2 regions of the Actinomadura sp. 3N407 genome follow, and region 2 is predicted to be linked to the other one. Evidence: riboswitches for the same ligand, from Rfam matches in the RefSeq annotation. Region 2 holds a riboswitch; the other holds the start of a gene.
The links. A riboswitch is a leader RNA that binds a small molecule or an ion and turns the genes downstream of it on or off. The one in region 2 is predicted to bind ZMP and ZTP.
Positions count from the first base shown of each region.

Region 1: it holds a riboswitch for ZMP and ZTP, as region 2 does, so the genes downstream of both, ACTWPP_RS15780 (bifunctional methylenetetrahydrofolate dehydrogenase/methenyltetrahydrofolate cyclohydrolase) here and glyA (serine hydroxymethyltransferase) in region 2, are expected to answer to the same signal.

Region 1 is NZ_JBQQBP010000005.1:459,217-473,799, forward strand. Features, by position in the region: gene ACTWPP_RS15730 (MaoC family dehydratase) at 1-172, shown strand, start outside; gene ACTWPP_RS15735 (hypothetical protein) at 469-621, shown strand; gene ACTWPP_RS15740 (glycoside hydrolase family 15 protein) at 663-2,342, opposite strand; gene sucC (ADP-forming succinate--CoA ligase subunit beta) at 2,641-3,816, shown strand; gene sucD (succinate--CoA ligase subunit alpha) at 3,820-4,707, shown strand; gene ACTWPP_RS15755 (cell division protein PerM) at 4,903-6,765, shown strand; gene ACTWPP_RS15760 (hypothetical protein) at 6,785-7,255, opposite strand; gene purN (phosphoribosylglycinamide formyltransferase) at 7,388-8,119, shown strand; gene purH (bifunctional phosphoribosylaminoimidazolecarboxamide formyltransferase/IMP cyclohydrolase) at 8,100-9,701, shown strand; gene ACTWPP_RS15775 (hypothetical protein) at 9,864-10,043, shown strand; ZMP/ZTP riboswitch at 10,210-10,295, shown strand; gene ACTWPP_RS15780 (bifunctional methylenetetrahydrofolate dehydrogenase/methenyltetrahydrofolate cyclohydrolase) at 10,359-11,210, shown strand; gene ACTWPP_RS15785 (FHA domain-containing protein) at 11,399-12,127, opposite strand; gene ACTWPP_RS15790 (DUF3017 domain-containing protein) at 12,470-12,955, shown strand; gene ACTWPP_RS15795 (NADP-dependent isocitrate dehydrogenase) at 13,108-14,325, shown strand.
Region 2 is NZ_JBQQBP010000018.1:53,824-68,406, forward strand. Features, by position in the region: gene gap (type I glyceraldehyde-3-phosphate dehydrogenase) at 1-970, shown strand, start outside; gene ACTWPP_RS34890 (phosphoglycerate kinase) at 1,103-2,293, shown strand; gene tpiA (triose-phosphate isomerase) at 2,296-3,105, shown strand; gene secG (preprotein translocase subunit SecG) at 3,243-3,485, shown strand; gene ACTWPP_RS34905 (RNA polymerase-binding protein RbpA) at 3,568-3,939, shown strand; gene ACTWPP_RS34910 (substrate-binding and VWA domain-containing protein) at 4,123-5,796, opposite strand; gene ACTWPP_RS34915 (Lrp/AsnC family transcriptional regulator) at 6,112-6,603, shown strand; partial or broken gene ACTWPP_RS34920 (DMT family transporter) at 6,713-7,513, shown strand; ZMP/ZTP riboswitch at 7,618-7,704, shown strand; gene glyA (serine hydroxymethyltransferase) at 7,759-9,030, shown strand; gene ACTWPP_RS34930 (class I SAM-dependent methyltransferase) at 9,027-9,839, opposite strand; gene ACTWPP_RS34935 (GNAT family N-acetyltransferase) at 9,823-10,905, opposite strand; gene ACTWPP_RS34940 (carboxymuconolactone decarboxylase family protein) at 11,067-11,738, shown strand; gene ACTWPP_RS34945 (GNAT family N-acetyltransferase) at 11,731-12,318, shown strand; gene ACTWPP_RS34950 (NAD(P)/FAD-dependent oxidoreductase) at 12,369-13,805, shown strand; gene ACTWPP_RS34955 (isocitrate lyase/PEP mutase family protein) at 13,802-14,566, opposite strand; gene ACTWPP_RS34960 (cytochrome P450) at 14,563-14,583, opposite strand, start outside.

The DNA.
Region 1 (14,583 bases), on a different contig from region 2:
CGTGCGTCCCGGTGACGCGCTCCGCCTCCGCGTGACCGTCCTGGAGGCTCGCGCGTCCCGTTCCAAGCCCGATCGCGGCATCGTCCACACCCGCGCGGAGCTCCTCAACCAGGACGGCCAGCTCGTCCTGCACACCCTTCCCATGAACATGCTCAAGCGCCGCGACACCTGACCGGCCGTCCTGCGCGCGGCTTCGTCGGGGGTGTCGTGATCACCTCTCGGGCGGCATTCCGTAAAATACATAACGAACGTTCGGTATGTATTCGGGAGGGCCCCATGCTCGCCACCTCGCCACCTCGCCGACGACGCCGAGCTACGTCCGCTGGAGCCGTGGCAGGCGGCCGAGTTCGCCGAGCATGTGGACCGGGTCCGCAAGGACATCGACCACTACATCCCGTGGGGACGCACGATCGTGGACGAGGCGACGGCCCGTGAGCTCCTGCAGTCGTACGCGGTCAAGCAGGCCACGTGCACCTCGCCGAGGACGCCTCCGGCCGGAAGGTCGCGGTCAAGGTCCTGCTCGCCCACCTGGCCAGAGACGAAAGGGCGCAGCGCCGTTTCGTCAACGAGATGCGGGTGATGCGGCGGATCGCCGAGTACCGGCCGGCCATCGCCACATGAGCCGCCGGGCACCGCCGAGCCGGACGGAGCGCCCTGAACGGTCAGTCCGCGGGCGGGACGGGGAGGGGGCGTTCCAGCGCGGAGAGGCTGAGGAGGACGAGTGACGCCGTCCAGCCGAGGGGGGCGGGGCCGGCGGGTTCGCCGGTCGGGCCGACCTTCTCCGGCAGGACGCCCAGGGACGTGCGGTGGGCGGACAGCCAGCTCAGCCGGCTGAGCGCGTCGTCGGTCCGGCCCGACGCGGCCGCGTTGAGGCCGAACATCGCCGTCTCCGGCGTCCAGGCGACGTCGGGGTTGCCGGACCAGCGTTCGCCCGGCAGGACCCCGCCGTTCGGCAGTGCCGTCTTGCGGGCGGCGTCGGCGATCGCGGCGGTCACGTCCGCGTCGGCGGCCGTGAACGGCGGCGCGATGAACGTCACCGACGTGTCCATCAGGCCGCCGGGGACGGGGGAACGCGGGTAGCCGTACGGGGCGAACTGCCGGTCCACCGCCTCGGAGACGCGCTGCGCCGCCCGGTGCCACCGCGCGGCGTCGCCGCCCTCGCCGCGGCGTTCGGCGAGGTCCGCGGCGGAGCGGAGGCCGGCCAGCACCGGGCCGACGACCCCGAGGGTGGGGCGGCGCGGGTCCTCTTCGCGGCGGTGATCGCGTTCCCAGTAGTCGGACGAGGCGGGCGGCAGGCCCTCGGCGTCCAGGGACCGCGCCAGGTGGTCGGCGGCGCGCCGCACCATCGGCCACAGCTCGGGGAGTTCGTCGCGCGGCCCGGAGTCGTGGACGCGGTGGAACCAGGTCGCCCACAGGACCCAGCCGAGCGAGTCGAGCTGCGGTGCCCGGCCGTCCGCGACCGCCGTCCCGTCGGGGTTGTAGCGCGCGGCCCACATGCCGTTGTCGGTCTGGGCGCGGGAGAGGAAGCGCAGGATGCGGCGAGCCTCGGCCGGGTGGCCGGTCACGGTGAACGCGGCGACGGCGAACGCGGAATCGCGGGGCCAGCAGTACCGCCACTTGGTGTACCAGGACGCGAGGGACGCCCCGTTCGGGCGGGTGAGGAGCCGCAGGTCGAGGAGGGCGCGGGCCGCCATGTTGCGGTAGCCCATGTCCGTCCCGGTGGCCGGGTCCAGCCCGCCGGTCGGGACGACGCCCTGCGACAGCCAGGCGTTGTCGGACCGGATCGCCTGGTCCACCCGGGGGTCGGACGCGTCGACGGTGACGGGCTGCTCCCCGCCGGTCGGGATGAGCCGTATCCGCCCGTCCGCGAGTCTGATGACCGAGCTGTCCGGCAGGTAGGACGCCCCCTCCGCCTGGTCGGGGGACAGCGGGACGCCGGTGAACGGCCAGCCGCCCCCGCCGATGAGCCCGGGACTCGCCCAACCCGGCCCGCTGCGGTCCGGAACGGTGGCGCCGCCGGTCGCGATGAGCGCGGCCACGATGAGGAGGGCGGTCACGCGCCGGAGCGTCCGCGCGCCGCCGCGCCTCCTCGACCGCCTGCGCGCGGGTGGGGCCTTGTGCGGGAGTGGGGCCTCGTGCGGGGGTGGAGCACTGTGTGGTGGGGGTGCGCTGTGCGGTGGTGGGGGGAGCTCGGTCGAGGTGGTTCCGGCCGACGTGATCCCGGCGGGAAAGGGCTCGGCGGGGACGGTCTCGGCGCGGAGGGGCTCGGCAGGGAGGGTTTCGGTGGGGAGGGGTTCGGCGGGGACGAGGGGCGCGACGGTCGTGTCCCGTTCCTCCGCCATCGCCATACGTTCGCCCCCTACCGCATCTTCCGTTCGGCTGGCCACCGAAGACGAAATAAGTACATCAAACTAAGTCAATTGGTTCATCCTCCTCACGAGCCACTCGTGCCCTCCTGGAGGATGAGCACACCTTCATTTTTGGTGACACTCGCGGACATCTGGACCCGACGGCATCACCATGATGGCGGGTTGACTAGGCTGCATCGACGGAGCGGACCGCAGAGTGCCGGCCGCACGGACTCCCGTGTAACCCCCACTCGTGTGGTCATTCGGCTGTCGATCCGTTTAAGGACGCCTCGTGGACCTGTTCGAACATCAGGCGAAGGAACTCTTCGCCGAGTACGGGGTACCGGTGCCCACCGGCAAGGTCGCCCATACTCCCCAGGAAGCCCGGGCCATCGCGGCGGAGCTGTTCGCCGCGGGAAGCTCGAAGGTCGTGGTCAAGGCCCAGGTGAAGACCGGGGGCCGCGGCAAGGCCGGCGGCGTGAAGCTGGCCGACTCGGCCGACGAGGCGCAAGTGCTCGCCGGCCAGATCCTCGGCATGGACATCAAGGGCCACACGGTCCACAAGGTCCTGATCGAGGAGGGAAGCGCGATCGCGCAGGAGTACTACTTCTCGTTCCTGCTCGACCGCGCCAACCGCACCTTCCTGACCATCTGCTCCGTCGAGGGCGGCGTGGAGATCGAGGAGGTGCCGCACGACCGGCTGGCGCTGGTGCCGATCTCGCCGCTGGACGGCGTGGACCGGGCCAAGGCCAGGGAGATCGCCGAGCAGGGCCGGCTTCCGCAGGAGGCCCTCGCCGGCGCCGCAGAGCTCATCGAGCGCCTCTGGGCCGTGTTCACCGACGAGGACGCCTCCCTCGTCGAGGTGAACCCGATGATCCTCACCGCCGACGGCCAGGTGAAGGCCCTCGACGGCAAGGTCACGCTGGACGACAACGCGGCGTTCCGCCAGGACCACGAGCAGCTCGAGGACAAGGGCGCCGCCGACCCGCTGGAGGCGGCGGCGAAGGCCAAGGACCTCAACTACGTCAAGCTCGACGGCAGCGTCGGAATCATCGGCAACGGCGCCGGGCTCGTCATGTCCACACTGGACGTGGTCGCCTACGCGGGTGAGCAGTTCGGGGGGCAGAAGCCCGCCAACTTCCTCGACATCGGCGGTGGCGCGTCCGCCGAGGTGATGGCGAACGGGCTGGAGATCGTCCTGTCGGACGACGACGTGAGGTCCGTCTTCGTGAACGTCTTCGGCGGCATCACGGCGTGCGACGCCGTCGCAAACGGCATCGTGTCGGCCTACCAGCTGCTGGCCGAGCGCGGCGAGGCCGTCAACCGCCCCCTCGTCGTCCGGCTGGACGGCAACAACGCCGACCTCGGGCGCAAGATCCTGAGCGACGCGGCGCTGAACGGCGTACAGCAGGTCGACACCATGGACGACGCGGCCAAGCGTGCCGCGGAACTCGCGGCAGGTGCATGAGCGATGGCCATCTGGCTCACTGAGAACAGCAAGATCATCATCCAGGGGATCACGGGTTCCGAGGGCACCAAGCACGGCCGCCGGATGCTCGCGTCCGGCGCCCGTGTGGTCGGGGGCGTGAACGCCCGCAAGGCCGGGCAGACCGTCGACTTCGACGGCACGACCCTCCCGGTCCTCGGCACCGTCAAGGAGGCGATGGAGCAGACCGGCGCGGACGTGTCGGTCGTGTTCGTCCCGCCGAAGTTCACCAAGGACGCCGTCGTCGAGGCGATCGACGCCGAGATCCCCCTCTGCGTCGTGATCACCGAGGGCATCCCCGTCCACGACACCGCCTTCTTCTGGGCGTACGCCGAGAAGAAGGGCGGCAGGACGCGGATCGTCGGGCCGAACTGCCCCGGCATCGCGTCTCCCGGCCGGTCGAACGCGGGCATCATCCCGGCCGACATCACCACGCCCGGCCGCATCGGCCTCGTGTCGAAGTCGGGCACGCTGACCTACCAGATGATGTACGAGCTGCGCGACGTCGGCTTCTCCACCTGCGTCGGCATCGGCGGCGACCCCGTCATCGGGACGACCCACATCGACGCCCTCAAGGCGTTCCAGGACGACCCGGACACCGACGCCATCGTCATGATCGGCGAGATCGGCGGTGACGCGGAGGAGCGCGCCGCCGCCTACATCGAGCAGAACGTGACCAAGCCGGTCGTCGGCTACGTCGCCGGGTTCACCGCCCCCGAGGGCAAGACCATGGGTCACGCGGGCGCGATCGTGTCCGGTTCCGCCGGTACCGCGCAGGCGAAGAAGGAGGCCCTGGAGAAGGTCGGTGTCCGCGTCGGCAAGACCCCCAGCGAGACCGCCGTCCTCATGCGGGAGATCATGAAGAACCTCTGATCCCACCGTTCCGCCGAAAGACGCCCGAGCCGGCCCCGGCCCGGGCGTCTTTCGCGTGCGGCGGCCACGAACATCCGTTGAATCGCGGCGTGGCTCCGGGGGCGGCGGCGCGTGCGACTCTCCAGGGGGACGACAAAGGCGACACGCCGGGCTAGGGGGCCTCTGGGGGGCGGGCGTGGTGCCAGCATGTAGCGCGTGAGCGAAGCGAGCCCTGGACGGCGTGCGGTCCCCGAGGCGTCGGGAGGCGCGGCGGGACGGGCGCCGCGGCGTCCGGAGCGGGACGGGCCCCAGCGCAAACAGGACCAGCGCAAGCAAGACCAGCGCAAACAGGACGGGCAACCGGCGCCATCGGCGGCCAGGCCGCTGTACGTGACGGGGCTCGTGGCGGCGCTGTGGTGCATCGGGATCGGGCTCGCCGTGCTCACCACCGTCACGCTGATCGGGTGGATCGCCGCGCCCAAGACGGCGCTCGGCGACGGCCTGTCCGGGGTGTTCCGGACGGCCGTCAACTTCTGGCTCGTCTCCCATCACGCGGGCTTCTCGTACGGGCAGGGACGGGTGGGGCTGCTGCCGCTCGGTGTGCTGGTCCTGCCGGGGGCCCTGCTGTATCGCGGCGGTGGATGGATGATCCGGGCCGCCGGGCTGCCGCATCGTCCACGGAAGGCGGTCGTGCACGTCGCGGTCGCGCTGGCCGCCCCGTACGCCGGGCTGGCCGGGCTGCTCGCGCTGGCGGCGGCGTCCCCGCAGGTCCGGCCGTCGGCGTGGCAGGCGCTCCTCGGGGGGTTCCTCGTCGCGGTCATCGCGGGCGGGCTGGGCGCCGCGCGGGCCGTCGTCGCGGCGCAGGTGGCGGCGCAGGCGCGGGGGGAGCGGGTCCGGTCCGGGCTCGGCGCGCTGCTGCGGCTGCTGCCCGACCGACCGCGGTCGCTGGTGATCGGCGTGGCGGGGTCGCTGGCCGTGCTGCTGGCGTCGGGGGCGCTGCTGGTGGGCGCGTCGCTCGCCGTGAACATGCCGGACGCCGACCACCTGTACGACCTTCTCGCCCCCGGTGTCGTCGGCGGTGTGCTCCTGCTGCTGGTGGAACTGGCGTTCCTGCCGAACGCGGTGATCTGGGGGATGGCGTACGCGGTCGGGCCGGGCTTCTCCGTCGGCGCCGGGACGAGCGTGTCGCCGACCGGGGTGTTCCTGGACGCCGTCCCGGCGTTCCCGCCGCTCGCGGCGCTGCCCGACCCCGGCCCGGCGCCCGCGATCTCGTTGCTCGCGCTGGCCGCGCCGTTCGTCGCCGGCGCGGTGGGCGGCGTCCTCACGATCCGCTCACTGCCCGCACCGGTGTCGGAGGGGGCACCGATGTGGGGTTTCGTGTCCGGGGCGCTCACCGGCGCCGTGGTGGCGCTGCTGAGCGCACTGTCGGGCGGGCCGCTCGGCGGGGGGCGGATGGCGACCGTGGGTCCCTCGGCCTGGCAGGTCGGGCTGCTGGCGGCGCTTGAGGTCGGCATCTCCGCGGCGATCGCGGCCTGGGCGGCGAACACGATGATCCTGCGCCGCCCTGTCCGCGCGGCGTCCAAACCCGGGAGACGTCCCAGGAAACGGCAGAAGGAGCGCGCGAAGGAAAGCACGAAGGGGCGTGCGGGTGCGCGGCGGGCTCCGGCGCCCTTGCCCTTGTCCGCGCCCGTCCCCGACGACTATCAGAGCGAGCCCCGGCCCGCGCCCAGGGCCCCGTACGCGCCCGATCCGCTGGAGTTCGAGGAGGCCGATCCCGTCCTCACGCCGCGCCGTCCCGCCCGCCGGAAGGCGGATCCGCTGCCGGACCTGGCCGAAGAGCGGCCCGAGCGGAAGCCGGCCCCGCCGCCGAGCGACGGCACGGTCGTCGTCGAAGGCCACCTCATGGACGACCCGGCCGACCTTGACGACCCGGCCGGCCCGCCTGGCCCGGTGGACGAGCCGCGGCCCGGGGAGCCGTCCGTCCCGCTCCCTCGCGAGGACCCCGGGCGTACCGAGAACCGCGGCGGCGCGATCTACGTCCTGCGCGAAGAGCGCGAAGAGTTCGAGCGGGACGACTAGGGCAAGGTGAGCAGGGCGGCTAGAGCAGGTCGCCGTACTGGTCCATGCTGCCCCGCGGCAGGCCGAGCTTGTCCTCGATCTTGGGGTAGTACTCGTCCCGGCAGGCCTGCTTGTCGGTGCCGGTGTTGGACGTGCTGAGGCAGTTCTGGTAGCCGCTCAGCTCCGACCAAAGGAACATCGTCAGAGAGACCGACAGCACCGAGAACACCAGGCCGATCGAGCCGAGCACGATGCCGGGGACGGCGCCGGGGGCGGGGTCTCCTCCGCGGCGCGCGGCCCGGCGGGCCCGGATGCCCACGACGAGCGCCGCGACGCCCAGGACGAGGCCCAGCGGGTAGAAGAAGACCGCGGTCAGCAGCGCGATGCCGCCGAGCCACAGGGCCCGCCAGCCGGTCTGCCGCGACTTGGGCGGTCCCGCGGGCGGCCGCCCCGCCGGCCGCCCGTCGGGGCGGTCTTCGGGCTGGGCCGGAGGGCCCGGCTGCTCGCTCACGTTCGTTCCTCCTGGCCTGGGGCGGATGTCCGCGTGGTCCGTTCTCCGCGTGGTCTGCTTTCAAGGTGCGCCGAACCGGCCCGATAGGCTTCGTGGTGGCCCGAGCACAACCCCGCCGTCCACCAGGGAGTCATGGTGTCCGCCCGGCTCGTCGTCCTCGTCTCCGGCGCGGGGACCAACCTACAAGCGCTGCTCGACGCGTGCGCGGATCCAGCCTACGGGGCGAAAGTGGTGGCCGTGGGGGCGGACCGTCCCGATACCGGCGGAACCGCTCGCGCCGAACGGTCCGGTCTGCCCACTTTCACCGTTTGCGTCCCCGATTTCCCTTCTCGGGGCGACTGGGACGCGGCGCTGACCGAGGCGGTCGCGAAGTACGAGCCGGACCTGGTGGTCTCCGCCGGGTTCATGAAGATCCTCGGGCCGTGTTTCCTGGCGGCGTTCGGTGGCCGGACGGTCAACACCCACCCGGCGCTGCTGCCGTCGTTCCCCGGCGCGCACGCCGTACGGGACGCCCTGGCGTACGGGGTGAAGGTGACGGGCTGTACGGTTCACTTCGTCGACGAAGGCGTGGACACCGGACCCGTCATCGCCCAGGAGACCGTTCCCGTGGGCTGGCATGACGACGAGGACTCCCTGCACGAGCGGATCAAGCGGGTGGAGCGCCGGCTCCTGGTCGACGTCGTCGGACGGCTGGCCCGCGACGGCTGGACCGTGCGCGGCAGGCGGGTCTCGATGAAGTGCAGGACCTGTAGTGATCCGTCTGACAGAGGTCCGTCTGACAGTGATCCGTCCGGCGGCGGCTCGCTCGGCGGCGGTTCGTCCGATCAAGAGGGGAGCTCGGCCGGTGAGTCGGGTGGCGATTAAGCGCGCACTGATCAGCGTGTACGACAAGACCGGGCTGGAGGAGCTGGCCCGGGGCCTGCACGAGGCGGGCGTGGAGATCGTCTCGACCGGGTCGACGGCGGGGCGGATCTCCTCCGCCGGTGTCCCGGTGATGAGGGTGGAGAAACTCACCGGGTTCCCGGAATGCCTGGACGGCCGGGTCAAGACCCTGCACCCGAAGGTGCACGCGGGCCTGCTCGCCGACCGCCGCAAGGCGGACCACCTCCAGCAGCTGGACGACCTGGCCGTCGAGCCGTTCGACCTCGTCGTGGCGAACCTGTACCCGTTCGCCGACACGGTCGACTCGGGCGCCGAGCCGGACGAGTGCGTCGAGCAGATCGACATCGGCGGCCCGACGATGGTCCGCGCCGCCGCGAAGAACCACGCGAGCGTCTCCGTCATCGTCGACCCGTCCGCCTACGGGACCGTCCTGGACGCCGTGAAGGGCGGCGGTTTCACGCTGGAGGAGCGGCGCCGCCTAGCCGCGCGCGCCTTCGCGCACACCGCGTCCTACGACGTGGCGGTGGCGTCGTGGTTCGCGAGCAGTTACGCGCCGGACGAGACGGCCGCCGAAGCGCAGTGGCCCGACTTCATCGGCGTGACGTGGGAGCGCGCGAACGTCCTCCGCTACGGCGAGAACCCCCACCAGCGCGCCGCGCTGTATCTTTCCAGCCCCCTGACGGGGGCCCGCCCCCGGCCTCACACCGACGCCTCCGGCGGCGGCCTGGCCGGGGCGGAGCAGCTCCACGGCAAGGAGATGTCCTACAACAACTACGTGGACGCGGACGCCGCCCGCCGCGCCGCCCACGACTTCACCGAACCCGCCGTCGCGATCATCAAGCACGCCAACCCGTGCGGCATCGCGGTCGGCGCGGACGTCGCCGAGGCGCACCGCAGGGCGCACGCCTGCGACCCGCTGTCGGCGTTCGGCGGCGTGATCGCGGTGAACCGGCCGGTCACCGTCGCGATGGCCGAGCAGGTCGCGGAGATCTTCACCGAGGTCCTGGTCGCGCCCGCGTTCGAGGACGGCGCCCTGGAGGTCCTGACCCGCAAGAAGAACATCCGGCTGCTGCGCTGCCCGCAGGGCCCCGCGAACGCGGCCGAGTACCGGCGGATCGACGGCGGAGTCCTGCTGCAGGAGGTCGACCGCGTGGACGCCGGCGGTGACGACCCGTCCACCTGGGAGCTGAAGGCCGGCGCCGCCGCGGACGAGGGCACGCTCGCCGACCTGGCGTTCGCGTGGCGAGCCGTCCGCTCGGTGAAGTCCAACGCGATCCTGCTGGCCGCGGACGGCGCCACCGTCGGCGTCGGCATGGGCCAGGTCAACCGGGTCGACTCCGCCAAGCTCGCGGTCGCTCGGGCCGGAGCGGAGCGCGCCGCGTCCGCCGTGGGCGCGTCCGACGCGTTCTTCCCGTTCCCGGACGGCCTTGAGGTGCTGGCCGAGGCGGGCGTGCGGGCGGTCGTCGAACCCGGCGGGTCCGTGAACGACGACAAGGTGATCGCCGCCGCGGAGAAGGCCGGGATCAGCCTTTATTTCACCGGTGTCCGCCACTTCTTCCACTGACCGGCCGCTGATCGGGTGTGGGCCCGGTGTGGCGGAGAACACCGCCGCACCGGGTTTGAGGCTGCGACTTCACGGTTTCGTGCGGGTAGCCTCGGCCTGGCCGCGCCTCATGACCGCTTCTTGACCCCTGCGCGGCTGTTCCATTGTTGAAAGGCTGGCGCGATGGATGTGCTGTTGACGCTCATGCTGAGCGTGGTCTACCGGGCGGACACGCTGCTGATGGAGTCGCGGCAGATGATCGGCCTGATCGCCGCCTTCCTCGCGGCGGTCCTCGCCGCCCAGCTCGGCTGGCACGGCACCGACCGCCTGATCGCCTGGCGGCAGGGCTCCTCCGAGGACTGAACCCCCCGGAGACCGAGCGCTCAGTGGGAGCCGCGCCGCTCGGACCGTTCGTGACGCGTGCCATGACTCGTGCGGATCGCGCTGGAAGCGCGGGGACGGCACCCGGCAGAGCCACCTGGCGCCGGTTTCCGCGTGCCACTCGGCCGCGGGCGGGCCGGTTACCATGGGTCTTTCACGCGACTGGCGCGGTCAAGGTGGATCACCACCGGGGAGCGAACGACAGTCCGGACACCGCGCGCCTGGGTGGACGGGACCCCATCGCGGCCGGGCTCTGGAGCCGGGCCCGGGCCCTGGCGAGACCACGCGGAGGTACGCATGACGGCACAGATTCTGGACGGCAAGGCCACGGCCGCCGAGATCCGCTCGAACCTCAAGGGACGCGTCGAGGCGCTCCGCGACCGCGGCGTGACCGTCGGTCTCGGCACGGTCCTCGTCGGCGACGACCCCGGCAGCCACTCCTACGTCAACATGAAGCACCGTGACTGCGCCGAGGTCGGCATCGAGAGCATCCGCCGCGACCTGCCCGCCACCGCCGCCCAGGACGACGTGGAGCGCGCCGTCGCCGAACTGAACGCCGACCCCGCCTGCACCGGCTACATCGTCCAGCTTCCGCTGCCGAAGGGCCTGGACGAGCAGCGCGTGCTGGAACGCATCGACCCGTCCAAGGACGCCGACGGCCTGCACCCGACGAACCTCGGGCGGCTCGTCCTCATGCAGCCCGGCCCGCTGCCGTGCACGCCGAAGGGCATCATCGAGCTGCTGCGCCGCTTCGACGTTCCGATCAAGGGCGCCGAGGTCACCGTCGTCGGCCGCGGCATCACCGTCGGGCGTTCGCTCGGCCTCCTGCTGACCCGCCGCACCGAGAACGCGACCGTCACCCTCTGCCACACCGCGACCCGCGACCTGGCGGAGCACACCCGCAAGGCCGACATCGTCGTGGCCGCCGCCGGGGTTCCCGGCCTCATCACCGGCGGCATGGTCAAGCCCGGCGCCGCCGTCCTGGACGTCGGCGTGTCCCGTGTGGACGGCAAGCTCGCCGGGGACGTCGCCGCCGACGTCCGCGACGTCGCCGGCTGGGTCGCGCCGAACCCGGGCGGTGTCGGCCCGATGACCCGCGCGATGCTGCTCGCGAATGTCGTGGAGGCCGCCGAGCAACGGCTCGCCTGACCCGCGAACCGCCCCGACCCGCGAGCCGCCCGACATGCGGAGGCCGCCACCAGCACCCCGGTGGCGGCCTGCGCGGATACCGCTCCTGCGCCGAACGGAGCCGCGCCGTCACTTGCGCGGCCCCGTACGGGCCGGTTCAGCGATCGCCCTCATGTCGCGCTGCCGGAGAGGGCGACCGCAGGTTCACCTCAGCTCGCCCTCCGTCCCGCCGCGCTCGGCGCCGCGCGGTTCGGGCCGTTGACGTGGCCGTGTCCCGCTCCCGCCCTGCGGGTCTCGGCCGTGCCCCGGACCCCGGGGACCCGCCCGTCCATCGGTGGGCGGCCCTGCGGGACGTGCACCGGCGGCAGCGGCCGGACGAGGCCCATGGCGATGACCTCGTTGGCGAGCCGCGTGCGCCGGTTGGCGCCCTCGGGAATCCGGAACTTCTGGTAGAGGCGCAGCAGATGCTGCTTGACGGCCGCCTCCGTCACCACCAGTTCGCCGGCGATGTCGCGTGCCGTGGCGGGGGCCACGAACGCCTCGTCCGACAGTGCGGGACGGCAGAGCGAGGTCAGCACGTCGACCTCGCGGCGGGTGAGCTCGGGTGCGACGGCACGCCGCAGTTCGACGTCCGGGTCGACCTCCTCACGGGGGATGCCCCCCATCCGGCAGCGCGCCGTGCCGAAGCTGACGACGTCACCGTCCTCCAGGACACGGCGGGCGATCGGCCTGCCGTTGACTCGGGTCCCATTGCGGGACAGGCCCATGTCCACCACGTAGACGTACGGACCGCGTCGGACGATCTCTGCGTGCAATCGGGACACACTCGGGTCGTCGAGGCGGATGTCGACTCCTCTCCCTCTCCCGACCGTCGTAACGTCGGGGCGCAGCGGCACCACCAGCCCGCTGTCCTCGATCCGCATGAACGGCCCCTCCACGGCAGTCCTCCCAGCTAGTTAGCGACCCCTGTCTGCCGGGTTACCCGGGCGCGTCACCGTCACACCCTCCTACTGGCGAGTAGCACCGATGGCGCAGGGGATTCGGGCCTCTCCGGCATCCCCCCGGCCCCTCTCGTCCCACCCACTTTTCCGTCTCGTCCGACAAGCCGGACGTCCCCGGACCTGCGGATGATCACCGCGATGTGCGGCCGCGGACGAACACCGTCCCCGGCGAGAGGTCCACCGGTCGAGTCGTGCCGGGACCCGAATGCCTATACCGTGAAATGAGCCGAGCGGAGCTCGTCCTTTGAATGGCGGCGGGCGGGGGCTGGAGGACGGACCATGAGCACCCAGGTGCACCGGCGGCGGCGCAGGGCGCCGCGCGGAAGAGGGGCCGCGCCGCACTGGCTCGCGCAGCTGCCCTACCTGATCGTGCTCAGCGGTGTCGGCGCCGGCCTCACGCTCTGCGCCTTCAACTACTTCCGCAAGGGATCCGGCCTGATGGCGGCCGCGCTGCTCATCGGCGCGCTCGCGCGGCTCCTGCTGCCGGAGTCCCAGCTCGGCCCGCTCGCCGTCCGCAGCAGGTCCATCGACTGCTGGACGCTCGTGATCCTCGGCGAAATGGTCGCGTTCGTGTCGCTGAGCGTCCCTCCGATGAACAAGACCGGGCTCGTCCTCGCGGGCGCCTTCGGCGTGCTGATCCTGCTCGCCCTGGTGGTGCGCGGTGTGAAGCTTCTCATCGCCGGACGCCGGGCCGGTCCGCCGGGCGGACGCGTCGTCCCAGGTGAGACCGGTCATGGACCGCCGGAAGGCCCGGGCCAGGTCTAGACCTCCTGAGCGCCTCGGCTAGCCTTGCCAGTTGAGCCTTACAAGGACCGAGTCCCTTTCGTCCGGGGTGTCCCGGCGGCCCGACACCGCCACGCCCACCGAGGACGCGAGGGCTCACCGCTGGCCAGGTGTAGGAAAGGGACAGCAGCAGCATGCCCAAGATCAAAGTAGCGGGCCCGGTCGTCGAACTCGACGGCGACGAAATGACGCGGATCATCTGGAAATTCATCAAGGACCAGCTGATCCTGCCTTACCTCGATGTGGACCTGAAGTACTACGACCTGGGAATGGAACACCGTGACGCCACGGACGACCAGGTCACGATCGACGCCGCCCACGCGATCCGAGAGCACGGCGTCGGCGTCAAGTGCGCGACCATCACCCCCGACGAGGCGCGCGTCGAGGAGTTCGGCCTGAAGAAGATGTGGCGGTCCCCGAACGGGACGATCCGCAACATCCTGGGCGGCGTGGTGTTCCGTGAGCCGATCATCTGCTCCAACATCCCCCGGCTCGTCCCCGGCTGGACCAAGCCGATCATCATCGGCCGCCACGCGCACGGCGACCAGTACAAGGCCACCGACTTCGTGGTCCCCGGCCCGGGCACGGTGATGCTCACCTACACCCCCGAGGACGGCGGCGAGCCCCTCGAGATGGAGGTCGCCAAGTTCACCGGCGGCGGCGTCGCCATGGGCATGTACAACTACGACGACTCGATCCGCGACTTCGCGCGGGCGACGATGCGGTACGCGCTGGAGCGCGGGATGCCGCTGTACATGTCGACGAAGAACACGATCCTCAAGGCCTACGACGGCCGGTTCAAGGACCTCTTCCAAGAGATCTACGAGTCCGAGTTCAAGGCCGACTTCGAGTCCAAGGGGCTCAGCTACGAGCACCGGCTCATCGACGACATGGTCGCGGCCGCGCTGAAGTGGGAGGGCGGGTTCGTCTGGGCCGCCAAGAACTACGACGGCGACGTCCAGTCCGACACCCTCGCGCAGGGCTTCGGCTCCCTCGGCCTCATGACGTCCGTCCTCATGACCCCCGACGGCCGCACCGTCGAGGCCGAGGCCGCGCACGGCACGGTGACCCGGCACTACCGGCAGCACCAGCAGGGCAAGCCGACGTCGACCAACCCGATCGCGTCGATCTTCGCCTGGACCCGCGGCCTCGAACACCGCGGCAAGCTCGACGGCCAGCCCGAGGTGACCGACTTCGCGCGCTCCCTGGAGAAGGTCTGCATCGAGACGGTCGAAGCCGGCCAGATGACCAAGGACCTGGCCCTCCTCGTCGGGGCCAGCACGCCCTTCCTGACCACGCAGGAATTCCTCGAAGCCCTCGACACCAACCTGCAGAAGAAGATCAACGGTTAGTGTTCGCTTGAACGCTCCCCGCTGGGGTTGATCCCTCCCGCGTCGTCGGCGGGGTCTCAGTTCCGTGGTCCCCCCGCACGCGGGGATGAGGGCCGCCTCGGACACGTCCGGGGCGGCCTTCCGCGTGCTCGGGGACGTTCGCCATGCCGGGTGGCGCACCTGGCGGGAGACGGGCGGGGGACGCGCGATAGCCTGAGCCACGGAAATATCTCGACGGCGAGAGAATCCGTGCGGCGGCGGACTCTCGGGCGGTCGGGT
Region 2 (14,583 bases):
GATCGGCCGCAACTTCTACCGCGCTGTGAAGGCATCCGGGGCCGACATCGAGATCGTGGCGGTCAACGACCTGACCGACAACGCCACGCTCGCCCATTTGCTCAAGTACGACAGCATCCTCGGCCGCCTTCCCGAGGACGTGCGCGCCACCGCGGACGAGATCGTCGTCGGCGGCAAGGCCATCAAGGCGTTCGAGGAGCGCGACCCCGCCGACCTCAAGTGGAGCGACGTCGGTGTCGACATCGTCGTTGAGTCCACCGGCTTCTTCACCGACGCCACCAAGGCCAAGGTGCACGCCGACAACGGCGCCAAGAAGGTGATCATCTCCGCGCCGGCCAAGAACGAGGACCTCACGGTCGTCCTCGGCGTCAACGAGGACAAGTACGACCCGGCCGGCCACACGGTGATCTCCAACGCGTCCTGCACCACGAACTGCCTGGCCCCGCTGGCGAAGGTGCTGCACGACAGCTTCGTCATCGAGAAGGGCCTGATGACGACGATCCACGCCTACACGCAGGACCAGAACCTGCAGGACGCGCCGCACAAGGACCTGCGCCGCGCCCGCGCCGCCGCGGTCAACGTCGTCCCGACCTCCACCGGCGCCGCCAAGGCCATCGGCCTGGTGCTGCCGGAGCTGAAGGGCAAGCTGGACGGCTACGCGCTGCGCGTCCCGGTGCCGACCGGCTCCGCCACCGACCTCACCGCGACGCTGTCCCGCGAGGTCACGGCCGAGGAGGTCAACGAGGCGTTCAAGGCCGCCGCCGAGGGCCCGCTGAAGGGCTACCTCACCTACACCGAGGACCCGATCGTCTCCAGCGACATCGTCACCGACCCGGCGTCCTGCATCTTCGACGCCGGGCTGACCAAGGTCATCGGCGACCAGGTGAAGGTCGTCGGCTGGTACGACAACGAGTGGGGCTACTCCAACCGCCTCGTCGACCTCGTCAAGCTCGTCGGCTCGCAGCTCTAAACCGCTCTTCGGGCGGAGCCCGGGGTCCGGGGGCCCGCCCCCAGGGGGTGACTCTGCAGGTTTCCGGCGCCGTGGCCGCGCACCAGGCGCGCGGCCGCGGCGCGGCCGTGTACGGAAGGACATCGCATCCCGATGCGCACCATCGACGATCTGGACGTCGCCGGCAGGCGCGTGCTCGTCCGCGCGGATCTGAACGTCCCGCTGCAGGACGGCACCATCACCGACGACGGGCGGATACGGGCGAGCCTGCCGACGATCGAGGCGCTGCGGTCCCGGGGCGCCAAGGTCATCGTCTGCGCCCACCTCGGCCGCCCCAAAGGGGAGGTCAAGCCCGAGTTCTCGCTGGCCCCGGTCGCGGGACGGCTCGGTGAGCTGCTCGGCGCGGACGTGGCGTTCCAGCCCCTCGACGTCGTCGGCGACTCCGCCCGCGCCGCCGTGGACGGCCTCGCGGACGGCGGCGTCGCGCTGCTGGAGAACCTGCGCTTCGAGCCGGGCGAGACCAGCAAGGACGACGCCGACCGCGGCGCGTTCGCCGACCGGCTCGCCGTCCTCGCCGAGATCTACGTCGGGGACGGGTTCGGTGCCGTGCACCGCAAGCACGCGTCCGTCTACGACGTGCCGGAGCGGCTCCCGCACGCCGCCGGCGGGCTGATCGCCGCCGAGGTCGAGGTCCTGAAGCGGCTCACCGAGGACGTCGAACGCCCCTACGCGGTCGCTCTCGGCGGCTCCAAGGTGTCCGACAAGCTCGGCGTGATCGACAACCTGCTCGGCAAGGCCGACCGCATCCTGATCGGCGGCGGCATGGTGTTCACCTTCCTCAAGGCCCAGGGGCACGAGGTCGGCGAGAGCCTCCTGGAGGAGGACCAGCTCGACACCGTCCGCGAATACCTGCGGCGGGCCGAGGAGACCGGTGTGGAGTTCGTGCTCCCGGTCGACATCGTCGCCGCCACCGCGTTCGCCGCCGACGCCGACCACGGCGTGGTCGCCGCGGACGCGATCCCGTCCGACCGGCTCGGCCTGGACATCGGCCCCGAGTCCGGCAAACTCTTCGCCGCACGGCTCGCGGACGCCCGCACCGTGTTCTGGAACGGCCCGATGGGCGTGTTCGAGATGGAGCCCTATTCGCACGGCACCCGCGCCGTCGCCCAGGGCCTCATCGACTCCGGCGCGTTCACCGTGGTCGGCGGCGGCGACTCCGCCGCGGCCGTGCGGCGGCTCGGCTTCGACGAGGCCGCCTTCTCCCACATATCGACCGGCGGCGGCGCCAGCCTCGAATATCTCGAAGGCAGGACGCTGCCCGGCCTTCAGGCCCTGGAGGACTGACGATGGCCCCCACGACCCCTTCCGGCGGGCAGAGCGGCCGCAAGCCGCTGATGGCCGGCAACTGGAAGATGAACAACAACCACCTTGAGGCGATCTCGCTCGTCCAGAAGATGGCGTTCGCGCTCAAGGAGGCCGACCACGACGCCGTCGACATCGCCGTGATCCCGCCGTTCACGGCGATCCGCTCGGTGCAGACGCTGGTCGACGCCGACAAGCTCGGGATCCAGTACGGCGCGCAGGACGTCTCCCAGCACGCCTCCGGCGCCTACACCGGCGAGATCTCCGCCGCGATGCTGGCCAAGCTGGGCTGCGCCTACGCCGTCGTGGGGCACTCCGAGCGCCGCCAGTACCACGCGGAGGACGACGCGCTCGTCAACGCCAAGGCCAAGGCCGCGCTCGCCGCCGACCTCACCCCGATCCTGTGCGTCGGCGAGGGCCTGGAGGTCCGCAAGGCCGGCGAGCACGTGGCGCACGTCCTGGCGCAGGTGGACGGCGGGCTGGAGAAGATCCCCGCCGACCAGGTGCGCCGCACCGTGATCGCCTACGAGCCCGTCTGGGCGATCGGCACCGGCGAGGTCGCCACCCCGCAGGACGCGCAGGAGGTCTGCGCCGCCATCAGAACGCGGCTCGCCGAGCTGTACGACGGCGGACTGGCCGACCGGGTGCGTATCCTGTACGGCGGGTCGGTCAAGGGCGGCAACGTCGCCAAGCTCATGACACAGGACGACGTGGACGGCGCCTTGGTCGGTGGTGCCAGCCTGGACCCGGGAGAGTTCGTCAAAATCTGCCGGTACCGGGATCTCCCCGTCTGATCAAAACTGATCAATTCTGTGTCAACTGGGGGTTCTTGCCGAACCAGCGGGTTGTTCGTCGTACCCTTCGTACCTGACGGGTAAACCGCCCGGCCCGATCCACCGTCCTGACTACGAAGACAAGGCGCTGAAGAAACGTGATCATCGCATCGTCCATCGTGCTCGTGCTGTCGAGCCTGCTGATGGTGGTCCTCGTCCTGATGCACAAAGGCAAGGGCGGCGGACTGTCCGACATGTTCGGCGGCGGCATCTCGACGTCCCTGGGCGGGTCGTCGGTGGTGGAGCGCAACCTCGACCGGCTGACCGTCGGTGTCGGCCTGGTCTGGTTCGCCTCCATCGTCGTTCTGGGGCTGCTGGTCAAGAGCAACGGCGCCGGCTGAACGACCCGTCAGGCATATGCGAGCGCCGCGCCGTCCTGGAGGGCACGGGCGGCGGCGGAAACACTGAGCGAGGAGTAACTCCGTGGGTAGTGGTAACGCGATTCGGGGCAGCCGTGTCGGGGCCGGTCCGATGGGAGAGGCGGAGCGCGGCGACGCCGCCCCCCGCGTCTGGGTGACGTTCTACTGCGCCAACCGGCACGAGACCCGTCCCAGCTTCGCGACCGACGTCGCGGTCCCGGAGACATGGGACTGCCCGCGCTGCGGGTTCCCCGCCGGCCAGGACTCGGAGAACCCTCCGGCCCCGCCGAAGACCGAGCCGTACAAGACGCACCTGGCGTACGTGAAGGAGCGGCGCAGCGACGAGGACGGCGAGGCCATCCTCGAGGAGGCGCTCGCCAAGCTCCGCGAGAAGCGCGCCGCCGTCAAGCGGGCCCTGGAGTCCGCGGGGCGGTAATCCTCATGGCCGTGTTCATCGCAGTGCCCTCCTCCCTGGGGCCTTGAGGCCCTCCATCGGCGGGCACTGCGTCCCGGTCGATGACCTTCGAGGGAACGGGCTCCCGTGCCATCACAGGCGGGAGCCCGTGCATGTGGTGACCGGCGATCAGTGACGCCGCCGGGACCGTCGTGTCAGCGGGCGTCAGCAGTCGGGGGCGCAGAGGCGGCGGGCCGTGGCCTGGCCGAAGATCCGCAGGATGTCCTGCGGGCGTTGCGCGGTGTAGACGCTGCCGCCGGTCGCCTCGGCGATCTTGCCGAGTTCACCGGTGTCGACGTCCGGGCCGAACCCGATCACGATGATCTGGACGGGCCGGGCCGGGTCGCGTCCCTTGCGCAGGGCGGTCAGCGTCGCGGCGAGCGCCGGCCCGTCCGGGTCCTCGTTGCGGCCGTCGGTGAACACCAGCACCGTGTTGATCATTTCGGGTTTGTGGGTCTCGCGCATGTACCGGACCGCGGCCAGCAGCGTGTCGTACAGGCCGGTGTCGCCGTCCGGCTTCGGGCGCAGCGAGGAGAGGGTGCTCAGGATCCGCTGGCGGCGGGTCGCCGAGCCGATCCGCCGGCCGAGCGGCCCCATCGGCACGGTCTCCCGCCAGTCCCGGTCGCCGTCCATCCGCGTGGAGAAGACCCACTGGCCGAGTTCGGTGTCGTCGGGTTGCAGCGCCAGTCCCCGCTGCGACGCCTGGGCGATCGCCTGAAGGCGGGTGAGGCGGGCGCCCGGGACCGGCAGGGCCATCGACCCGGACACGTCGATCACCGACAGCATCCGTGAGCTCAGCGCCAGCCGCGCCCACGCCTGCGCGACCCGCCGGACCTCCGCGGTGTCCGGGCCGGGCAGGTTCGGCGGCTGCCACGCCTCCACCCCGTCGGCCTCGGCGAACACCGCCGGCGGCTCCCCGTCGGGGTCCCGGAATCCGTGCGAGCGGAAGATCTCCCGGGCCCGGTCGGTGCGCAGCGTCCGCGCGAACAGCCGTCCCGCGGGCCCGTCGTCGATCAGCGTGAGCGGAAAGTCGAGGTGCAGGGTGCCGTCACGGGGATAGACGGCCTCCGCCGGGATCGGCGGCTCACCATGGTTGTGCGCCCACACCGCCTGCTCGGGGGTCAGCAGGATCGGGACACGCCCGTCCGCGCCCTTCCCGAACGCGTCGAACTGCCCCCGCACATCGGGCGCGGCGGCCCCCCGCACCGAGCGCGCGAACGTGGCGAAGGACCCGTCCGACTTCCGGTACAGCTCGTGGGCGATCAGCAGCGACATCATCCCCGCGCCCGTCCGGGCGGGGTCCGCCGGCGTCAGCCGGAAGGAGCGGGACCCCTCCGATCCCGGTACGGCCGCGCCCAGCAGGTCCTCCCACGACCCGCTCACCCGGCCCGCCTCCGCCCGCGGAAGGGCCGCCACCAGCGGCGAGCGCGCGAGGGCGCCGCCCACGGCGACGGGCGGCCGGTCGAGCATCCGCAGCCAGAGCGACGAGTCCGGGACCCAGACGTCCGGCCGCCGGACGCCCGCGTCACGCGGAATCCGTCCCGCCAGCAGCGCCTGCACCCCCGCAGGTCCGGAGGCCCGCACGGTGACCCGCACACAGCCGCCCCCGGCCCGGTGCTCCCGCCGGTTGAAGTCCGCGCCCACCGCCGACACCGCGCCGGCGATCTCCGGGGCGACCGCGACGTCGAGCCCGAGCACGGGGCCGGAGCACCCCTGGGCCTCCGACAGCGCGTACACCGAGGTGCCGAGCACGGCCGCGAGCGCCACGCCCGTGACCGCGGCGGCCCGCCGCACCCGCCGCCGTGGGCGCCCGCCGTTCCCGCGATGTGCTCCGCTCAAGGTCGACCTCGACTCCCCGTCCGGCGGAGACCCGCGCCACCGGAAACTGTGAGCCGCCCATTGTCGGGACATCCCGGGCCCCACGGCATCGGCGAAATCGCCTGCTTGTTCGGACTTTCTCTTCCTTCGGGCCTTGGAGGCGGCTCGCGTTGCGGTCCGCTGCGCGATCATCGCGGTGGTTCGGGTCGTCGCGGCGTTGTGGCGGCGGTTCGAACTCTCCGCGTCCTGGTCGAATATTCTTCGGGGGATGGGGCGTCCGGGCGCGTTTCGCGCGTGAGAGTTCGGCGTCCGGGCGGCGTTTCGAGAGGGGAGACCATGGACGCGGTCGATCAGGCGATCCTGCGGCGGCTGCAGCGGGACGGGCGGCAGACCAATCGGGAGCTGGCGGAGGCGGTGGGGATCGCGCCGTCCACGGCGCTGGAGCGGACGCGTGCGCTGCGTTCCCGTGGCGTCATCACGGGATTCCACGCCGCCGTCGACTTCGAGCGGCTCGACCGGGGCGTGCAGGCGCTGATCTCGATCCGGATCCGGCCGCAGTCGCGCGAGGCGATCGAGTCGGCGCGCGACAGCATGGCCGCGATGCCCGAGGCCATCGGAGTGTTCGTGGTGACGGGCAATGAGGATCTGCTCGTTCACGTCGCGGTGCCGAGCACCGCCTATCTGCGTGACTTCGTGCTCGACCGGCTGGCGCGGCGCAAGGAGTTCGTGGACGTGCGCACCACGGTCGTCTACGACTACGTCCAGCCCGTGGAGCAGGCCGAACTTCCGTTGGCGGAGCGGCATGAGGGCCGAACGTCCTACACCTGATTTCAGGTTTCGGGCATCCATGGTGAACGATTAACGGGTACAGCCTGCCTGGCCGTATGAACGACGGCTGAGCGGCTCTATATCCGCATTTTCTTTTAGCGTTGCGGGTATGGACCGACGAAACAAATCATCTGGGACGCTGCTGGTCCTCGCCGCGGGAGTGCTCTGGGGGACGGTCGGCCCGGCGCAGGTGATGGCCGGGTCGTCCGCGAGCCCGGTGGCGGTCGGCGGGGCCCGGATCCTCTCGGGTGGCCTGATCCTCGCCGCGCTGGTGCTGGTGACGAACCGGCGGGCGTTCCTCGCCCTCTCGCGGCGGACCTGGGCGCCGCTGGCGGCCGCGTCGGCGGCCACCGGTACGTTCCAGGCGGCGTTCTTCAGTTCGGTCGACCGGACGGGCGCGGCCGTCGCGACCGCGGTCGTGTTCGGGCTGGCGCCGGTGTCGACGGGGCTCTGCGAACGGCTGGTGCTGGGCTCCCGGCTGAGCCGGCGCTGGTGGGCGGGGACGGCCTGCGCGATCGGCGGCGTCGCGCTGCTGATGGTCCCCGGCTCCGCCGTCGAGGCCGATCCCGCCGGGATCGCGCTGAGCCTCGTCGCCGGGACGTGCTTCGGCGTCTACACCGTGTCGGCCAAGGTCCTCACCGGGCGGGACGTGGGGATGGCCGCCGCCGTGTCGGTGACGCTGCTCGCCGGGGGATCGGCGCTGCTGCCGTGGACGCTGACGGAGTTGCCGGCCCTCGCGGCTCCCCGGTCGGCGGCGCTCGTGGCCTGGCTCGGTATCGCCGCCACCGCCGCCGCGTACATGTGCTTCGTCACCGGGCTCGGCCGCGTGACGGCGGCGGCCGCCGGGACGCTCAGCCTCGCCGAGCCGCTGGTGGCGGCGGGCCTGGCCATCGTCGTCCTCGGCGAGCGCATGTCGGCGCCGGTCGCGGCCGGGTCGCTGCTCCTGCTGGGCGGGCTGTTCGTCGTCTCGTTCCCGGCGCGGCCGCCGCGCGGGAGGGCGGCGGCTCGCTATGATGGCGTCCACGCGACTGGCGCAGTCAAGGTGGAGACGACCACCGGGGAGCGAAAGTAGTCCGCACGCCGCGCGCCTGGGTGTACGGGTCCCCTTCGCCGGGGCGCCCGAAAGTCCCGGCGCGAACAGCGCGGAGGCTCGCGATGCACGAAACGTCCATTTCCCATCTGCAGGGCCGGGACCCCGAGGTCGCCGGGCTGGTGGAGGCCGAGGCCCGCCGCCAGTACGAGAAGATCCGGCTGATCGCCTCGGAGAACTACGTGTCGCCGGCCGTCCTTGAGGCCACCGGCTCCGTCCTGACCAACAAGTACTCCGAGGGCTACGCGGGCAAGCGGTACTACGAGGGCCAGCAGAACGTCGACCCGATCGAGCTGCTGGCCATCGGCCGCGCGAAGGAACTGTTCGGCGTCGAGCACGCCAACGTCCAGCCGTACTCGGGGTCGCCCGCCAACCTCGCCGTCTACATGGCGTTCCTGGAGCCCGGCGACCCCGTGATGGGCCTGTCGCTGCCGATGGGCGGCCACCTCACGCACGGCTGGTCGGTGTCGGCCACCGGCAAATGGTTCGACCCCGTCCGGTACGACGTGCGCGCCGACACCGGCCGGGTCGACATGGACAAGGTGCGCGACCTGGCGCTCAAGGAGCGGCCGAAGCTCATCTGGTGCGGCGGCACCGCGATCCCGCGGACGATCGACTTCCCGGCGTTCGCCGAGATCGCCCGTGAGGTCGGCGCGGTGCTGGCCGCCGACATCGCGCACATCGCGGGCCTGATCGCGGGCGGCGCGCACCCGTCCCCGGTCGGCCACGCCGACGTGATCACCACGACCACGCACAAGACGCTGCGCGGACCGCGCGGCGCCATGATCATGTCGACGGCCGAGCACGCGAAGGCGATCGACAAGGCCGTGTTCCCGGGCCTGCAGGGCGGCCCGCACAACCACACCACCGCCGCGATCGCCGTCGCGCTGCGGGAGGCCGCGCAGCGGGACTTCTCCGGGTACGCGCGGCAGATCGTCGCGAACGCCGGGGCCCTCGCGGCGGCGCTCCTGGAACGCGGCTACGACCTGATCTCCGGCGGCACCGACAACCACCTGATCCTCATCGACCTGACGAACAAGGGCATCGCGGGCAAGCCCGCCGCGCAGGCCCTCGACCGCGCCGGGATCGAGTTGAACTACAACGCGGTCCCGTTCGACCCGCGCAAGCCGTTCGATCCGTCCGGCCTGCGGCTCGGCACCGCCGCGATCACCACCCGCGGGCTGGGGGAGGCGCAGATGCCGCGGGTCGCGGCCTGGATCGACGAGGTCGTGCAGGCCGCCGCCAAGGGGGACGAGACGGTCGTCGACAGGGTCGCCGCCCAGATCCGGGAGTTTCTCGCGTCCTATCCGATGCCGGGCTGGACGTCCACGCCCTAGGCGCCGCGCAGAATCGTGATCATGCGCCAGGCTTCGGGGTCGGTGAGGGCCACCGTGTCCGCTCCGGCTCCGAAGTCGCCGTACTGCGCCACCACCTCCAGGCCGCTGGCCAGGCGGATCGCGGCGTCGAGTTCGGTGGCCGTCCAGAAGCGGTAGGGGACGACGTCGCGCAGCACCCGTGCATCGCCGTTGCCCGGGGCGACGACGTCGCCGTCCCCGGTGATCGTCACCGTGACGTGGTCGTCGGCGATCTGCGTCACCGGGTCGAGCCGGTCGCCCGGCTCGCCCCAGCGCACACTGGCGTGGACACCGCCGCGCTCGACCGTCCAGCCGGTGCTGACGGTCGGCTCGTCGCCCAGCCGGTCGCGGGGATGGGACATCTCGACGATGTAGAGGCCGCCGGGGGACAGGTGCGCGGCGGCCCGGCGCAGGTGCGCGACGAACGCGTCCAGGGTCATCAGGTGCGACGTGGAGTCGAGCATCGTCACGATGAGGTCGAACCGGCGGCCCAGATCGAACCGGGTCATGTCGTCCTGGACGACCTCCACTTCGACCTCGGCGCGCGCGGCCTCGCGGGCGGCGTAGGCGCACATCTGCGGGTTCAGGTCGAGCGCGGTCGCGGCCAGGCCGCGGCGGGCGAACTCGCGGGCGTGCTCGGCCGGCCCGGCGGCCAGCTCCAGCACGGTCCCGGGCCGCCCGGCCGGGCGGTGCTCGGCGCACCAGCCGAGCAGCACGTCCACTTCGGCGGGCACGTCACGGAACGAGCACGCCAGCTCGTACGCCCAGGGATCGTCATAGATGCCGGTCACCCGGCCATCCTGCCAGCGTGCCGGGGCCTGCCGGGCGGCCGTCCAGCCGGAGCCGGATCTCCACGACGGCGGGGTCGGCGGTGCGCCGGGTCCGGCCGCCGAGCGAGGTCAGCAGGCGCCGCATCCGCGCGTTCTCGCTCAGCGCCGTCGCGCGCAGTTCCACGACGCCGCGGTCCCGGCCCAGCGCGATGAGGAGGTCCGCGAGGGCACGGCCGAGGCCGCGGCCCTGCCAGCCGTCCTCGACCAGGAACGCGACTTCGGCGACGCCCGGGTCGAGGACGTGGATGAGGTGCGCGAGGGCGAGCAGCGACCCGTCCGGCCCCTCGGCGACCAGCGTGAGGCCGTACGCGGAGTCGCAGAACCGCTCGATCGCCCGCCGCGGCGGGTACGGCTTCGGGCTGAAGTACCGCATCCGGCGGCTGCCGGGCGAGCAGCGTTCGTGCAGGGCGCGGACGGCGTCGCCGTCGCGCGGCCGGATCGGCCGGACGACGGCACGCGTGCCGTCGCCGAGCACGACGCGGTGGGACGCGGGACGCCGCGGTCCGGCGGGCAGCGCGGCCCTGACCAGCGCGTCCGCGCGCGCCGCCTCGGTCGTGGTGAACGGCAGGCCGAACCTGCGGAGACGGACGGAGCGGCCGCGCCCCACCGGGACGGTGAGGACGCACGCGTCTGTTGCGTCCGGGCCGGTCCCGTCTCGGCCGGGGGGCGCCCAGGCGGCCTCGTCGGCGCGGAGCAGCTCGCCGAGGACCGCGGGGACGGCGTGCGGCTCGGTGCGCAGCCGGGACGCCAGGACGAGGGCGCGGGTCGGTTCGTCCACCAGTTCGTGCGGGCGGGCGGGCCGCACGGCCGTGCGGGTCCCGCCCGCGGCGCCCAGTGCTTCGGCGAGGTCGCGCGCGTCGGCGCCGCCGCGGGGGACGTCCACGATGAACTCGTCCACCACGCCGTCGGCGTCCATCTGGACGGACAGGCCGAGGATGTTGGCGCCGCGCCGGCCGAGTGCGGCGGTGAGCAGGGCCAGGCGGCCGGGTCGGTCCTCGATCGCGGTGCGGATGCGCAGCAACGGCATTGGAACGTTCCCTTCGCGGGCCGGGGCCCGTCCGTCTGCGATGCGGTCGGCGACCAGGTTCGCCGACGTGTGTTACGCGACCGCTACGTCAGCGTGTGCCAGGGGTTTCACATAGCGGACGGGACTTGAGCGGCCCGGGCCGACCGCCTACCGTGCGGTGAGTGATCGACCCCGTGAGCGGTGAGCCTGTCAACGACCGACCTCCGCCCGGTCCCTCCACGACCCGGCTCCCTCTGCTGCTGCCCGGTTCGCTCAGCGACGAGCAACGAACCGTCTACGAGGCCCTGACCGGCGGCCCGCGCGCCACCGGCCGCACGCCGCCGTTCGGCATGGCCGACGAGTCGGGCCGCCTGCACGGCCCGTTCAACGCCATGCTCTACAGCCCGTCCGTGGGCCTGCCGCTCCAGGACCTGGGCGTCGCGCTGCGTTTCCGCACCGCGTTCACCAAACGTGAGCGGGAGATCGCGACGCTGGTCGTCGCCGCGCACCTCCGGTCCGACTACGAGTGGTACGCGCACGAGCGGATCGGGCGCCGCGCTGGCCTCGGCGACGACGAGATGGACGCGCTGCGCGAGGGCCGCGCCCCCATGCTCGCCGACGTCCGCGAACGCGTCGTCTACGAGGCGACGCGGCAGCTCGTCGCCGAGAACGACCTCGGCGACGCCGTGTTCACCGAGGCGGCGGCCACGCTGGGGCGCACCGCCGTCGTCGAGCTGGTCACCCTCGTCGGCTACTACAAGGCGCTGGCGCTTCAGCTGCGCGTGTTCCGGGTGGGCGTCCCGGACGGCGAGACCCCGCCCGGGTGGCCCGCCGCGGAGGACGGGGATGACTGAGGTCCTGCGCACGGTCCGGCTCGTGCTGCATCCGGTGACCATGCGCGACCACGGCGCGCTGCTGACGCACTGGACGGGCCCGCTCGTCCGCCGCCACCTGTTCGCCGACCGCATGATCTCCGCCGTCCAGGTGACGGAGATCATCGACGCCAGCGAACGGGACTTCGCCACCGAGGGCTACGGGCTGTGGGCGCTGCGCCCGGCCCACCGGACCGCCGGAATCGACGGGACCGCGCCGGGCGGGCCGCTGATCGGCGTGGCCGGGCTCAGCCACCACGACGGGCCGCTCGGCCACGGCGTGGACGTGGAGATCCTCTACAGCCTGGAGCCGGACCGGTGGGGCCAGGGCCTGGCCGCCGAGGCGTCCCGCGCGGTGCTCGACTACGCGTTCGGGGTGGTCGGCGTGCACCGCGTCACCGCCGAGATCGACATGGCCAACCCGGCGTCGGCGGAGATCGCGCTGCAGCTCGGGATGCGCCGCCGGCCGGACGGGGCGGGCGGCCCCGACGGCGCGGCCTACTATGCGGCGGACCGCTCCCGCTGGATCGGATCCCGTCGAATTGTCGATGCCGTTCCCTAGAATCCGTTGCCTGCTGTTGATTTTGGTGCCGAATCCAGCACTATGAGCGCATGAGCTCCTCGTTGCGTCGCGCGCCCCTCGCCCCCGGCTTCGGCAATGGCGGGGTCTCCCACTGGCACCGGGCGGCCGGGCGTCCCGAGCCGGGCCCCCGGCTGCCGGGGCCGCGCACCGCGGACGTGTGCGTCGTCGGCGCCGGATACACCGGGCTCTGGACGGCCTACTACCTCAAACGCGCCCGCCCCGGCCTGCGGATCATCGTGCTGGAACGCGAATTCGCCGGGTTCGGGGCGTCCGGCCGCAACGGCGGCTGGGTGCTGGGGGAGATCGCCGGGTCCCGGGAGCGCTACGCCGCCGAGCACGGCCGTCCCGCCGCGATCGCGCTGCAGCGCGCCATGTTCGGCGCGGTGGACGAGGTCGCCCGCGTCGCCGCCGACGAGGGCGTCGATGCCGGCCTCGTCAAAGGCGGGGTGCTGCACGTCGCCCGCAACGCCGCCCAGCGCGCCCGCCTCGCCGCGCTGGTCGACGAGGCGCACAACTGGGGCTGGACGGACGCCGACCTCGTCCCGCTGCCCGCCGGCGAACGCGACGACCGGCTGCGCGTCGAGGGCGCGACCGGCGCCGCGTGGAGCCCGCACTGCGCCCGCGTGCAGCCCGCCGCACTCGTCCGCGGCCTCGCCGGCGCCGTCCGGGGCCTCGGCGTGCCGATCTACGAGGGGACGCCCGTCGTCCGGATCGACCCGCGCCGCGCGGGCGTCCAGGCCGCCGCCGTCACACCGTTCGGCACCGTCACCGCCGAGTACGTGCTGCGCGCCACCGAGGGCTTCACCGCCGGGCTCCCCGGCCACCGCCGCGACTGGCTCCCGATGAACAGCTCCATGATCGTCACCACGCCGCTGCCGGACACGACGTGGAAGACGATCGGCTGGGAACGCCGCGAACTCCTCGGCGACATGGCGCACTACTACATGTACGCGCAGCGCACCGCCGACGACCGCATCGCGTTCGGCGGCCGCGGCCGCCCCTACCGGTACGGCTCCCGCATCGACGAAGGCGGCCGGACGCGGCCGTCCACGATCGACGCCCTCTGGACGGCGCTGACCGCGATGTTCCCCGCCGTCGCCGGCGAAGGCCGCGTCGCCCACGCGTGGTCGGGCGTCCTCGGCGTGCCCCGCGACTGGTGCTCGACCGTCGTCCTCGACCACGCGACCGGCCTCGGCCACGCCGGCGGCTACACCGGCCACGGCGTCGCCACCGCCAACCTCGCCGGCCGCACCCTCCGCGACCTCGTCCTGCGGCACGACACCGACCTCACGGCGCTGCCGTGGGTGGACCGCCGCGTCCGCCGCTGGGAACCCGAACCGCTGCGCTGGCTCGGCGTCCACGCGATGTACGGCCTCTACCGCGCCGCCGACGCCCGCGAGTCGTCCTCACCGTCCCCGAGCACGTCCGTCCTGGCCCGCGTCGCCGACAGGATCACCGGGCACTAGGGCCGGACGAGTTCCTGGACGTCCCCGTACGAGGGCGCGGGTTGATCGCCGTCTCCGCCCGCGACGCCGAGGGCCGCGGTGACGGTGGCCTGCAGCGCCTTCCGGAACAGCTGCGAACCGGTGCTGAGGCGGTGCACGCCGAGGCGGTCCATCCGCGAGTACTCGGTCTTGCCCGGCATGAACAGGACGTTCAGCGGGACGTCCGCCGCGTCGAGGACGGCCCGGATGTCGGCGTCGTCCACGATCCCCGGGACGAAGACCCCGTCCGCGCCCGCCTCCGCGAAGGCGCGGGCCCGCCGCAGCGTCTCGTCGCGGTCCGGGTCGCCCAGCCAGAACGTGTCGGTGCGGGCGTTCAGGAACACCTGCGGCGCGGCCCGCTTCACCGCGGCGATGACGGTGGTCTGGTGGTCGAGCGGCGCGAGGGTACCGTCGGACCGCCCGTCCTCCAGGTTGATCCCGGCGATCCCGCACGAGGCCAGTTCGGTGACGAGTTCGGCGACGTCCGCGACCCGCGTGGAGAACCCGCCCTCGATGTCGACCGTGACCGGCACGGGCAGGCGGGACAGGACGCGGGCGAGCGCGAGGGTCTCCTCCCGGGTGTCGCCCGCCGCGTCGGTCTTCCCGGCCGCCGCCGCGACGCCGAGGCTGGTCGTCCCGATCGCGGGGAACCCGGCCTTGACGAGGGCCGCGCCGCTCGCGAAGTCCCACGCGTTCGGCAGGACCAGCGGACGGTCACCGTGGTGCAGTTCGTGGAAGTTCACCGGCCGTCCTCCGTTCC